Regions from separate parts of the Planococcus sp. SE5232 genome, predicted to be linked through region 1. Evidence: riboswitches for the same ligand, from Rfam matches in the RefSeq annotation. Region 1 holds a riboswitch; each other region holds the start of a gene.
The links. A riboswitch is a leader RNA that binds a small molecule or an ion and turns the genes downstream of it on or off. The one in region 1 is predicted to bind S-adenosylmethionine.
Positions count from the first base shown of each region.

Region 2: linked by a shared signal. The riboswitch ahead of ACRC6Q_RS02490 (methionine ABC transporter ATP-binding protein) and the one ahead of mtnK (S-methyl-5-thioribose kinase) in region 1 are both predicted to bind S-adenosylmethionine.
Region 3: linked by a shared signal. The riboswitch ahead of ACRC6Q_RS16480 (methionine ABC transporter ATP-binding protein) and the one ahead of mtnK (S-methyl-5-thioribose kinase) in region 1 are both predicted to bind S-adenosylmethionine.

Region 1 covers NZ_JBOGCP010000001.1:112,621-116,798, forward strand. Annotated here, with positions in the region: gene ACRC6Q_RS00485 (2-hydroxy-3-keto-5-methylthiopentenyl-1-phosphate phosphatase) at 1-281, opposite strand, end outside; gene mtnW (2,3-diketo-5-methylthiopentyl-1-phosphate enolase) at 287-1,501, opposite strand; SAM riboswitch class I at 1,576-1,685, opposite strand; SAM riboswitch class I at 1,896-2,049, shown strand; gene mtnK (S-methyl-5-thioribose kinase) at 2,125-3,315, shown strand; gene mtnA (S-methyl-5-thioribose-1-phosphate isomerase) at 3,312-4,178, shown strand, end outside.
Region 2 covers NZ_JBOGCP010000001.1:528,096-532,273, reverse strand. Annotated here, with positions in the region: gene ACRC6Q_RS02495 (methionine ABC transporter permease) at 1-473, opposite strand, end outside; gene ACRC6Q_RS02490 (methionine ABC transporter ATP-binding protein) at 463-1,476, opposite strand; SAM riboswitch class I at 1,545-1,649, opposite strand; gene ACRC6Q_RS02485 (carbon-nitrogen family hydrolase) at 1,701-2,489, opposite strand; gene ACRC6Q_RS02480 (pyridoxal phosphate-dependent aminotransferase) at 2,576-3,739, shown strand.
Region 3 covers NZ_JBOGCP010000005.1:140,763-144,940, forward strand. Annotated here, with positions in the region: gene ACRC6Q_RS16455 (acyl-CoA dehydrogenase family protein) at 1-355, shown strand, start outside; gene ACRC6Q_RS16460 (arsenate reductase family protein) at 464-817, shown strand; gene gcvH (glycine cleavage system protein GcvH) at 898-1,278, shown strand; gene ACRC6Q_RS16470 (toprim domain-containing protein) at 1,497-1,835, shown strand; gene ACRC6Q_RS16475 (thioredoxin family protein) at 1,841-2,167, shown strand; SAM riboswitch class I at 2,202-2,306, shown strand; gene ACRC6Q_RS16480 (methionine ABC transporter ATP-binding protein) at 2,394-3,419, shown strand; gene ACRC6Q_RS16485 (methionine ABC transporter permease) at 3,412-4,080, shown strand; gene ACRC6Q_RS16490 (MetQ/NlpA family ABC transporter substrate-binding protein) at 4,134-4,178, shown strand, end outside.

The sequences.
Region 1 (4,178 bases):
TATAAAGGCAACTCCTGTTTTTTCGTATAAGCGACAAAGTCGCTGAAACCTTCCCGTATTTCAGCCTGTTCCAGAACATATGAAATAATTTCATCTTTTGCCGAAACAGGGAGCAGGGAAAACATTTTCGCCACACCTTCACGTATCGAGATGGATTGGTCAAGAATTCGGTCTTTGACTGGTTCCCAGCCCGTTGGATCAAACTGTTTCATAATAGCGATGATGTTATCATTGGCCGTTACAGTACCATCAAAATCGCAAAAAATAATCGGTTTGTTCAATCTGTTCACCCCCATAGCTCAAGAGCCGTTTGTAGTTCTTCGTGTTGTCCAGCGGCATCCTGTAAGGATTCTCCCTGAAGCACCGCATCTATTGCCTGTCTGAAGGCACGGCCGCCTCCAGCTGCGCCAGCCGGATGTCCATGAATTCCACCGCCGGCATTGATGACACTATCAATCTCGTAATCAGCCAACAGTAAAGGCACAAGCCCTGGATGGATTCCGGCAGAAGGTACCGGGAAGCTTCGTTTCAATGGGCTATCCCTGGTCAGTTCCTTGCCGAGTGCAAGAGCAGCTGTTTTCTCCAAGGCAACACTGCCGTAAGGAGAAGGAAAGAGGGAGAAGTCTGCACCGGCATAGCGGATCAGTTTCCCGAGTGCGAGCGGCGCAGCTAGGCCATAAAATGCGGATGAAGTGAAGGCACCACTGAATGCAGGATGCGCCATCAACGGCAAACCGATCTCATCATCTTCCGCCAATTCCTGCAGCACATCGAGACCGTATGCGTGGACGTTGAACAATAAGGCATCCGCTCCCAGCTCTCGTGCTTTTCTTGCCTTCCCTCTCAGGTCGGAAGTTCTGCCCGATAGGTTCACCGCATAATAGGTACGATGGCCCGTTTCTTCGTAGACATTCTCCAGTACTCTTTTACCCGTTATGATGCGGCTTTCGAATGGAGTCAGCGGATTGTCGAACAAAATTTCGTCGTCTTTGACAAGGTCTACGCCGCCTAAAGCCTGCTCGCGCAATTGAGCAGACAGAAAATCCAGATCGCGGCCGATGACGCCTTTGAATATGCTCATCAGAAGCGGCCTTCCGGCTACGCCAAGTGTATTGCGAATTTCTTCTATGCCGAAGCGCGGGCCGGGAAAGTGGCTGAGCAAATCATGGCTGAAATCCAAATCCAGTAGCTTCACTTCACCATCCAGGGATAGTTTGCCGAAAACCGTGGTCAGGATGGCAGGCAAGTCGGCTGAAAAATTGATGCTCGGGTAGGCAATCTCGAGTTCTGCCTTTATCAGCTCCGGCTTCAATGGATGGCTGTCTTCTGCGAATTCTTCGATGGAGACAACATGTCCCTTATGGTGTTTCAGTTGTGCCTGTTCAAGCAGCGGCAAGTCTGTCCAGGAGCCGATTGTCAGACCCAAAGCGATGCCTTCCGCTTTTTTTTCGAAGGAACCGGGCTTTCCATATACTTGATAAGTAGCAGTCAATACGCTCATCTATTCCACACTCCCATGCAATTTTAAAAATAAAAAACCTCTTCAAATAAGAAGAGGTTAAGGGCGTTAACAACTTCTTATTTCTCAGCCATCGGTTCTGGCTGCAAGAATTAGCACCGTGTCCACCATTGGACCGGTTGCCGGGTATCGTAGGGCTTGTCCCTCCACCTGCTCTGAATAAGAAAGATATGAAATTGGGTAAAACAATTTTATAGGTTCAATCCAAAATAAGTAAGTCGATTTAATACAGTAAAGTAATTCTGATTATTTCATGTGCGCAGAAGTCTGTCAACTCTGTTATCAAAAAACTGTTTTTATTTGAAAAATCCGTTGACAGTCAATTCTGAATCGTGATAGGATTCTCTTCATAAACTTAATAGTAATACACGTAGTACTCTTATCAAGAGCTGGCAGAGGGATTTTGGCCCGATGACGCCCAGCAACCGACCGTAATACCGTTGTGAGACGGGGCGCTTTGGCGCCAGGATGAATTTCCTGTAAGGCACGGTGCTAATTCCATCAGAAATTTAATTTCTGAAAGATAAGAGGCATGGAATCTCTTATTCTGGCCTCTTTCTTTTTGAAAGAGGCTTTTTATATTGCAGAAGAAAGGAAGATAAATGATGACTCTTACTGTTCCAACCACTTATAAAGCATTAACTGAATCGACGGCGATCGCATTGGCGAAGGTTGTCCACCCATTCGATGGCGATGCCCGATTGACTTGCCGGGAAATTGGCGACGGCAACTTGAATTATGTCTTTCAGATTGAAGATCCGCAAACCGGCAAGCGGCTGATCATCAAACAGGCGCTGCCATATGCGAAAGTAATCGGTGAAAGCTGGCCGCTGACCTTGAAGCGGGCGACCATTGAAGCCAATGTCCTGAGAAAACACGGAGAGTTCGTTCCTTCATTGGTACCCGCAGTCTATGCTACGGACGAAGAACTGGCCATTACGGTAATGGAAGACTTGTCCCATCTGGAGATTGCAAGGGAAGGCTTGGTCAACGGAAAGAATTTCCCGAGGCTGTCGCAGGATATCGGCGAATACTTGGCGGAGACTTTATTCCATACATCGGATTACGGCTTGCATCCTTTTGAGAAAAAGGGATTGGCTGCTGAATTCTCCAATCCGGAGCTCTGCAAGATCACGGAAGACCTCGTCTTTACAGATCCCTTTTTCGATGTTGAAACCAATGCGTACGAACCGCAGCTCCAATCAGCGGTAGAAGCGATCTGGAGCGATCGTAAGCTGCAGCTGGAAGTAGCGAAATTGAAGAAGAGCTTTTTGACTGAATCGGAAGCGCTGCTGCACGGCGACCTTCATACCGGCAGCATCTTTGCGAGCCAAACGGAAACCAAGGTCATTGATCCGGAATTCGGCTTTTACGGTCCAATCGGATTCGATGTCGGCTTGTTCTTGGCAAACCTCATGTTCCAGTCCATCACGCGGGAGGATGGAGATCGCCAGGTAATTGTAGATCATATTGAAAAGACATGGGAAGTTTTCGCTTCCCGCTTCACTGAGCTATGGAAAACAGAGAGTGTCGAATCGTTTAAAGAGACAGAAGGCTATTTGGAGTACGTACTTGAGAAGGTGCTGACAGATGCAGCCGGTTTTGCGGGATGTGAATTGATCCGCCGGACGATTGGCTTGGCGCATGTCAAAGACTTGGACAGCATCGAAGATACAGAAAAAAGAATCCACTTTAAGAAACAGGCGCTGCGGGCAGGACAAGCATTAATCCTGAAGCGCCAGCAGACAGCGTCGATTGGGGATGTACTGCAAATTCTGGAGGAGGCGCACACATGAGCATTCCTTTATCCATCAAATGGGACGGCCAACAGCTGACTATTCTGGATCAGCAGAAGTTGCCGCATCGTATTGAATACTTGACGCTTGAAACGGTGGAAGACGTGTACGAGGCTATTTTTTCATTGAAAGTCCGTGGAGCACCTGCAATTGGCATCACCGCCGCATATGGACTGGCAATCGGGGCTCAGCGGCACGATACAGATTCACTGGAAGCTTTCCAGCAATATGTCGAAAAAGACGCGGCGTATTTGAACGCCTCAAGACCGACTGCGGTCAATCTCGGTTGGGCGCTCAGCCGTCTGAAAGATAAATTAAGCGAAGCGGAGAACGTGCCACAAGCAAAGCTTCTGTTGTTGGCGGAAGCTGTGAAGATCCACAGGGAAGATGAAGAATCCTGCCGCAGCATCGGCGAACATGCGCTGGTACTGCTGCAGGGGCAAACGAAAGTCATGACGATCTGCAACGCCGGTTCGATCGCCACCGCCAAATATGGCACAGCTTTAGCGCCGTTCCATCTGGGAAGTGAGCGTGGCCGGCAGTTTGAAGTGTTCGCCTGTGAAACCCGCCCGGTCTATCAAGGCGCACGTTTGACGGTATGGGAGCTGCAGCAGTCGGGAGTCGATGTCACGCTGATCACCGACAGCATGGCAGCACACACCATCGGAGCGAAAGGCGTGGAAGCCATTATTGTCGGTGCGGACCGCATCGCTGCAAATGGCGACACGGCCAATAAAATCGGCACGTATAATCTGGCTTTGTTGGCGAATGCATTCAAAATTCCATTTTATGTAGCGGCGCCGGCATCGACTTTCGATCTGTCGATTGAAGATGGCACTGCGATTCCGATCGAAGAGCGCAAC
Region 2 (4,178 bases), 420 kb from region 1:
AATGTCACACCTTGGATGATGCTCGCTTTCGCTTCAGGCAAAAGAACGTCTTTAATGATCATCCATGGGGTTGCACCCACTGCAATCGCTGCTTCGATGACGCCTTTATCAATTTCACGGAGTGAGTTTTCCACAATCCGTGCGAAAAAGGGAATGGCAGCAACCGATAAAGATACACTGGCCGCAATCGGGCCGATTGTTGTTCCTGTGATCAATTTCGTCAACGGGATGAGTGCCACCAATAGAATGATGAATGGAATGGAACGCACGATGTTAACAATAAAGCCGATCACCGCATTGACCGGCCGATTTTCAAGAAACAGGCCGCGGTCTGTAATGAATAATAAGATTCCAAGTGGCAGCCCAACAATCAGCGCGACAGCTAAAGAAATTCCGATCATCGTCAATGTCTGAAAGAAGGCCGTCTGTATTTCTGGCCACAATTCAATAATCCGTCCCCATTCAATGCCCATTCGGAATCACCTCCACAATTGCTGATCTGCTTTCCATATACTTCAATGCGTCCATGACGGCGGTAGAAGTACCTTTCAACTCCATGATGAAAATGCCGAGAGGCTGTTCCTGAATATACTCGATCGCTCCGTGCAAAAAGTTGCCTTTTACCGGGTAATTCTGCAGCATATCGGAAATCACGCCTTCTCCGGCCACGCCGCCTTTAAACAGCACTTTCACCAGTGTGCCTGTAAATTCGCTCAAAATATGCTCTGGTACATTGAACGATACGACACTGGATATGAATTCCTTGGTCAATTCCTTTTGTGGATCTGCAAAAATATCATATACCTGGCCTTCTTCGATGACGCGTCCCCCTTGCATGACGGCCATGCGGTCACAGATTTCCTTGACGACATTCATTTCATGCGTGATGAGGACAATCGTGATATCCAATTTACGGTTGATGTCTTTCAACAAACGCAAAATGGATAAAGTCGTATTCGGGTCAAGGGCGGAGGTAGCTTCATCGCACAGCAGAACGGCCGGATTGTTGGCAAGTGCCCGTGCGATGCCGACGCGTTGTTTTTGCCCGCCGCTCAATTGTGCCGGATAAACATCCCGCTTGTCGGATAAACCGACCATTTCGAGCAGCTCTTCCACCCGCGTTTTAATGTTTTTTGCAGGAGTTCCTGCTGCGCGAAGCGCAAAAGCGATATTGTCGTAAACCGTCTTTTGGCTGATCAGATAAAAATGCTGGAAAATCATGCCGATTTTCAACCGGGCTTTTCTCAGCTGATCTCCGTTCAGTTGGGTTAAATCGTTGCCATCTACCGTCACACTGCCAGAGGTCGGCCGTTCCAGCAGGTTGATGCATCGGATCAGCGAGCTTTTTCCGGCACCTGAATAGCCGACGATCCCGAAAATCTCGCCTTTTCCGATATCCAATGATACATTGTCCACTCCGGTGATTGTGCCATGCTTAGTTGTGTAGGTCTTCGTCAATTTCTCAATCTGTATCATAGCGTCCTCCCGGCAATAAAAAGATGCCTCTTTCATCAAGAAAGAGACATCGAAAATTTTAGTTTCTCGACTTATCTTCCAGAACATTTGCATGTTCCGTTGGATTTGGCACCTTCCCAATCGGGGGTTGCCGGACGTCATAGGGCCTATCCCTCAGTCTCTCTTGATAAGTTTACGTTATTTGATTAAATTTTATGTTACAGGCATTAATTACGAGTGTCAATCTACTTTTTGAATTTTTCGTACAATTTATCGCGGCGGTCTTCAAAAACCGGTATTCGCTTCCGGACTTCTTCCACTTCATCCAAATCGATATCGATATAAGCGACGCCTTCATCTTTTTTCATGTCGAGACGGACTTCTCCCCATGGAGCAATTGCCATCGTGCTTCCCCCAAACTCGTTGTTTGGATCGCTGCCGATGCGGTTTACTGCCACAATAAAGCATTGGTTCTCGATCGCTCGCGCCTGCAGCAGGATGCGCCAATGATCAATTCGTGCCTCCGGCCATTCAGCTGATACAAAAATTAGTTTTGCACCATTCAGTGCCTGCGCGCGAATCCATTCAGGGAAACGGATATCGTAGCAAATGACTCCGCCGTAAACGGTATTTTCCAACTCGAATGTACCCAGTGAATCTCCTTCTTCAAGATGGATATGCTCATCCATCAAGCAAAAGCGATGCGCTTTATCATATTCCGAAATAAGCTCTCCATTTTTGTCGACGACATACATCGTGTTATAGAAACCACCGTTCTTTTTCGTCGAAACAGATCCACCGACAATATTGACCTTGTGTTCTTTCGCAAAACTCTTCAGCAACTCCACGGTCCGGTTCGTGCTGTCTGCAAGTGTATCAAGCTCTGTCAATGCGTATCCCGTATTCCACATTTCGGGCAGGACAATCGTTTCCGCTCCACCTCCGGCCGCTTCCTTCAAATAGTCCATGACCCGCTGATAATTCAGTTCCGGTTCTCCAAAAGCGATATCCATCTGAACGCATGCAATTTTCATATGTTTCTCCTCCACTAGACAAGTTACCTACAACTCTATAAGATTTGGGGTAGATGTGCAATTATTTCGAAAACAAGGAGAATTATATGGAATTTTCAAATCGCCTGCAAAACCTGCCTACACAATTTTTTACTTCATTGGTTGCTAAAACGAGTAAAGCCATCGCCGAAGGACGCGACGTCATCAACCTTGGCCAGGGCAATCCTGACCAGCCGACGCCCGACCATATCATCAAGGCACTGCAAACCGCAGCGGCTGATCCAAAAACACATAAGTATTCCCCTTTTCGCGGCATTTCCGAGCTGCGCCAGGCTGCAGTGGATTTCTACAAACGCGAATACGGCGTGGACATCGACCCTGACCTTGAAGTAGCCATTCTGGCTGGAACAAAAGTCGGGCTTGTCGAATTGCCACTGGCCTTGTTGAATCCACAGGATCTCCTGCTGCTGCCGGACCCTGGCTATCCGGATTACCTGTCCGGGGCTCCACTCGCCGATATCGACTATAAACTGATGCGGCTCAATCCAGAAAATGGCTATTTACCGGATTACGGTGAAGTGCCTGAATCTGTTCGCTCGCAAGCTAAGCTGATGTATTTGAACTACCCGAACAATCCGACAGGCGCAGTGGCCAATAAAGACTTCTTTGATGAGACTGTCGCTTTTGCAAAAGACAACGGCATTGCCGTCGTCCATGATTTCGCTTATGGCGCAGTTGGTTTCGAAGGAAAGAAACCGGTGAGCTTCCTGCAATCCGAAGGGGCCAAAGAAGTCGGCATCGAGATGTATACTTTATCTAAAACGTACAATATGGCCGGCTGGCGCATTGGATTTGCTGTCGGACATTCGAAAATGATCGAAGCCCTGAACCTGATCCAGGACCATCTATTCGCCGGTCTGTTTCCCGCCGTCCAGTTGGCTGCCGCCAAAGCTTTAAGTGCTGATCAGCAATGTGTGGATGACTTAGTGGCTCTCTATGAAAAACGCCGCGATGTCCTGGTCAAGGAATGTTCGCGCATCGGCTGGGAAATCGAAGCGCCTCAAGGCTCTTTTTTCGCCTGGCTGCCGGTTCCAGAAGGCTTTACCAGTGTCGAGTTCGCTGATTTCCTACTTGAAAAAGCGGATATTTCAGTTGCTGCAGGTAGCGGGTTCGGTGCTGGCGGAGAAGGATTTGTCCGCGTTGGATTATTGGTTGATGAAACCCGTATCACCGAAGCGATAAACCGCATTGAAAAATTGAACCTATTTTAACTCAAAAAGACAGCTTCCCTTTTTTCGGGCAGCTGTCTTTTTTGATGCAAGTTGAACAAATAATTTATAACAGAAAAAAATCTACTATGGATATTCCACAAACCAGCTCCGCGTTCCTACGGGCTTGCGCCGAACTAACTCGGGCTAAACGCCCGAGTGGATTTCGGCACATCGCTATCCCGCGGGAGTCTCCGCTGGTTTGTTCCATATCCTGGTTAGTTGTTTAATGACGCTTAGAAGAATGAAAGTCGGTGAAGGGCAAAGATGTTCTCCTTTATCGCTTTGTTGCTTCGTTCGTGAAAAGTGTCCGTCTAAAATACAGGATCCGGTATGAATACGATGAAATGAGTATTCAATCTTGGAATGACATAAATATTCTTTTGTCTACACACTTAGACAGCTGTCTTTTTTCGATTTTGGAGCAATCGAGCATTCTCCA
Region 3 (4,178 bases), on a different contig from region 1:
GACTTACGGCACGAAACTGGAAGCCGAGCAGGAAGTGCTTGTTAACATCGCAGACATTGTCAGCAACGTCTTTGCAATGGAATCAGTAGTCTTGCGTACAGAAAAGGCGATTGCTGCATCAGGCGAGGAAAAAGCCAAGCAAAAACTGCTATATACGCAAATCTACTGCCAGGAAGCATTCGATCAAATCGAAAAAGATGCGAAAGAAACATTGATTGCTGCCATCGAAGGCGACAACCAGCGAATGATGCTTTCTGCGTTGCGCAAACTGACTCGTTCAACGCCTTACAACGTGATTGCGAAAAAACGCGAAGCGGCTGTCAAGCTGATCGATGTCGAAAAATACATCGTTTAATGAGTAGTGGAAAACAGGCATCCCCAGCTGTATCGGGTTTGCCTGTTTTTTTAGTCGTCGACCGAAAGCTTTCTTTTTGGTAAGCTTAGAAAAAAGGGAGGTACTAACGTGATTACTTATTATGCATACCCGAAATGCACAACTTGCCGGAAAGCAAAAAGTTGGCTGAACCAAAATGGTGTGGAATACAACGAAATACATATTGCAGAAAACCCGCCGACAAAAGAACAGTTGACGGAGATTTATGAGGCAAGCGATTTGGAATTGAAGAAGTTCTTCAATACGAGCGGCTTGGTTTACCGTTCGCTTGGACTTAAAGAAAAGCTGTCGGACATGTCCGAAGAACAGCAATTGGAGCTTCTGGCTTCAGATGGCATGCTGATCAAACGGCCGTTGGCGTGGGACGGGAAAACTGTGACACTTGGGTTTAAGGAAGCAGATTACCAAAATAGCTGGCTGTAGTAGATTTGTGTCATCTTGTATTTCACAGCCGTTTATGTCAAACTGAATTTGAATGAACTACATAATTTGGAGGGGTCAAGATGAGCACACCAGAAGAACTTCGTTATTCAAAAGAACATGAATGGGTCAAAATCGAAGATGGCAATGCGCGTATCGGAATTACTCATTTCGCACAGGCTGAATTGGGGGATATCGTTTTCGTTGAACTTCCACAAGTCGGGGATGAACTGAAAAAAGATCAGCCTTTCGGCAGCGTGGAATCCGTTAAGACGGTTTCGGAATTGTATGCACCAATCAGCGGGAAAGTTGTCGAAGTTAACTCTGAGCTTGAAGACAGCCCGGAATTCGTCAACGAGTCACCTTACGAGCAGGCTTGGATGGTGGTTATCGAAGCTCCTTCAGAAGATGAAGTCAGCGCATTGATGACAGCAGACCAATACAAAGAAATGATCAACGAGTAATCCTGGAAAGCGCCTGTATTTTGGCGCTTTTTTTTATGGGCAGCAATTCAAAAATGCTTAACCCTTAATGGATCCAAATCAGAAGGTCTGTCGATGTATAAATGAAACCAAGGGTTTTTAGGCAGCCTTTTTGTGGAATACCAAATTATAAAGGTATCTTATGTACAATAGATAGCCTCTTGTCTTTTAGGATTCTAAACTCGATGGGGTGAGTGTATATGGGAAAGGTGATCGTGGTGGAAGGGATCAGCGATAAATCGAGGATTGCACCGCTCATTGCAGAACCCGTGACGATTCTTTGCACAAATGGTACAGTTAGTGTATCGAGACTTGAAGAATTATTGCTGCCATACGAAGGTCAGGACATCATCATATTAGTGGATGCAGACTCTTCAGGAGAAAAATTGCGGAAGCTGGTCAAACGCGAGTTTCCCGAAGCCCGGCATTTCTATGTCAACAGGAGCTACAAGGAAGTCGCGAAAACCCCGCTTCGCATCCTGAAGGATGTGCTCATTTCAGCGAATGTCCAGGTCAATAAGCTATTGATAGAGGGATGAAGAAGATGAAGGAATGGACTCATAAAGAATGGATCAAAGAAAAGAATACAAAACGGATCACTGCATTTTATTTATACACGCCGATGTGCGGAACCTGCCAAGTGGCATCTAAAATGCTGTCTGTCGTCACAGAGCTGTTGCCGGATCTGCAGTTAGGCAAAGCGAACTTGAATTACGTTCAGGAAATTGCGGGTTTATATGAAGTGGAAAGCGTGCCATGCCTGCTGATTACAGAAGATGGCCAATTGAAAGAAAAAATATATGCTTTCCAATCAGTTCCTTATTTATATGACAAGTTAAAATCTGTTGACGAATATAGCCGGTCGTGGTAAATTGGATTTCTGATCAAATAATTTCATATCGAAACTCTTATTAAGAGTGGTGGAGGGAAGTGCCCTATGAAGCCCGGCAACCGTCATGAAAATGAAATGGTGCCAAATCACACGAAGCGAAAGCTTTGGAAGATGAGAGATTGGTTTTCGTGTAATATACGTTTGCCCTTCTGCTCAGTTATGCGCGGAAGGGCTTTTATTTTTAGGATTCAGGGGTGTACAACGAATGATTGAGTTAACAAAAGTGACAAAAAAGTTCGACACAGGAAAAGCGGTCCTTACGGCTGTGGACCAAGTCGATTTATCTATTGCTGATGGAGAAATATTCGGCATCATCGGATACAGTGGCGCCGGTAAAAGTACATTGATTCGTTTGTTGAATGGCTTGGAAAAACCGACATCAGGTACGGTGGAAATCAATGGCAAGGTGATTACCTCCATCAAAGGCGGGGAATTGCGGAAGGCCCGACAAAAAGTCAGCATGATTTTCCAGCATTTTAATCTGCTGTGGTCCCGGACCGTGAAAGAAAATATTGAATTTCCGCTTGAAATTGCTGGAGTGTCGAAACAACAGCGCGGAAAGCGGGTTCAGGAACTGATTGAGCTAGTCGGCTTGGCCGGGCGTGAACATGCCTATCCATCCGAACTTTCAGGTGGCCAGAAACAGCGTGTCGGCATTGCCCGTGCGCTGGCAAACGATCCAGAGGTCCTATTATGTGATGAAGCGACGTCAGCACTTGATCCGGAAACAACAGATGCCATCCTGGATTTGCTGGTGGACATCAATAAACGATTGGGATTGACGATTGTTCTAATTACGCACGAAATGCATGTCATCCGTAAGATTTGCCATCGTGTGGCGGTCATGGAAGGCGGTCGGGTTGTTGAACTTGGCGATGTCCTCAATGTCTTCCAATCACCAAAAGAGGAAATTACGAAGCGTTTTGTTGCACAGGTGACCGATTCCGGAGATTCTGAGGAAACCATCAAAAATCTGCGGGAGCTATATCCTACAGGTGAACTGGTGAAATTGGTTTTTGTCGGTGAGCAGACTGAACAACCGATTCTGACGAAACTGATCCGCAGCCATGCAGTGGAAGTCAATATTGTCCAGGGCAATATCTCGCATACCCAGCGCGGAGCATATGGAACATTGATTTTGCAGTTGAAAGGTTCTAAAGCAGAAATTGAAGAAGCACTGGCATTTCTTCGCACGGAAGATGTTCAGGCGGAGGTGATGCACAATGATTGATTCTTTATTTCCGAATGTAGATTGGGACAGCATGTGGGAAGCAACACTTGAAACGCTCTATATGACAGCATTATCGACTGTGTTTACGTTTGTAATCGGTTTAGCTCTGGGAATTATCTTGTTTTTAACGGCGCCGAAACAGTTATGGGCCAACAAAGTGGTCAATTGGCTAACAGGAGCGTTCGTCAATATATTCCGTTCGATTCCTTTTATCATCCTAATCATCCTGTTAATTCCTTTCACTTTATTCCTAATGGGCTCGATTCGGGGACCGAATGCGGCTTTGCCCGCATTGATTATCGGCTCGGCTCCGTTTTACGCTCGTATGGTACTTATTGCATTGAAGGAAATTGACAAAGGGGTCATCGAAGCGGCCCGTTCTATGGGTGCGACGACGGGCACCATCATCTGGAAAGTCCTGTTGCCGGAATCGAAGCCGGCCTTGATTTCGGGTATTACGGTAACAGCCATTGCACTCGTCGGCTATACGGCTATGGCGGGCATTATTGGCGCTGGCGGTCTTGGGACATTAGCTTTCCTGGATGGCTTCCAGCGCAGCCGTGAAGACGTTACGTTGATGGCGACGATCTTAATCCTGATCATCGTCTTCGTAATCCAATATATCGGCGATCTCGCCACTACAAAAGCAGACAAACGGTAACAGCGGATTTTTCCGTCCTATAAATAAAACACATTATAAGGGAGAGATTGAACATGAAGAAATTTGTAGTAGGAACAGCATTGACGGCTTTGGTACTT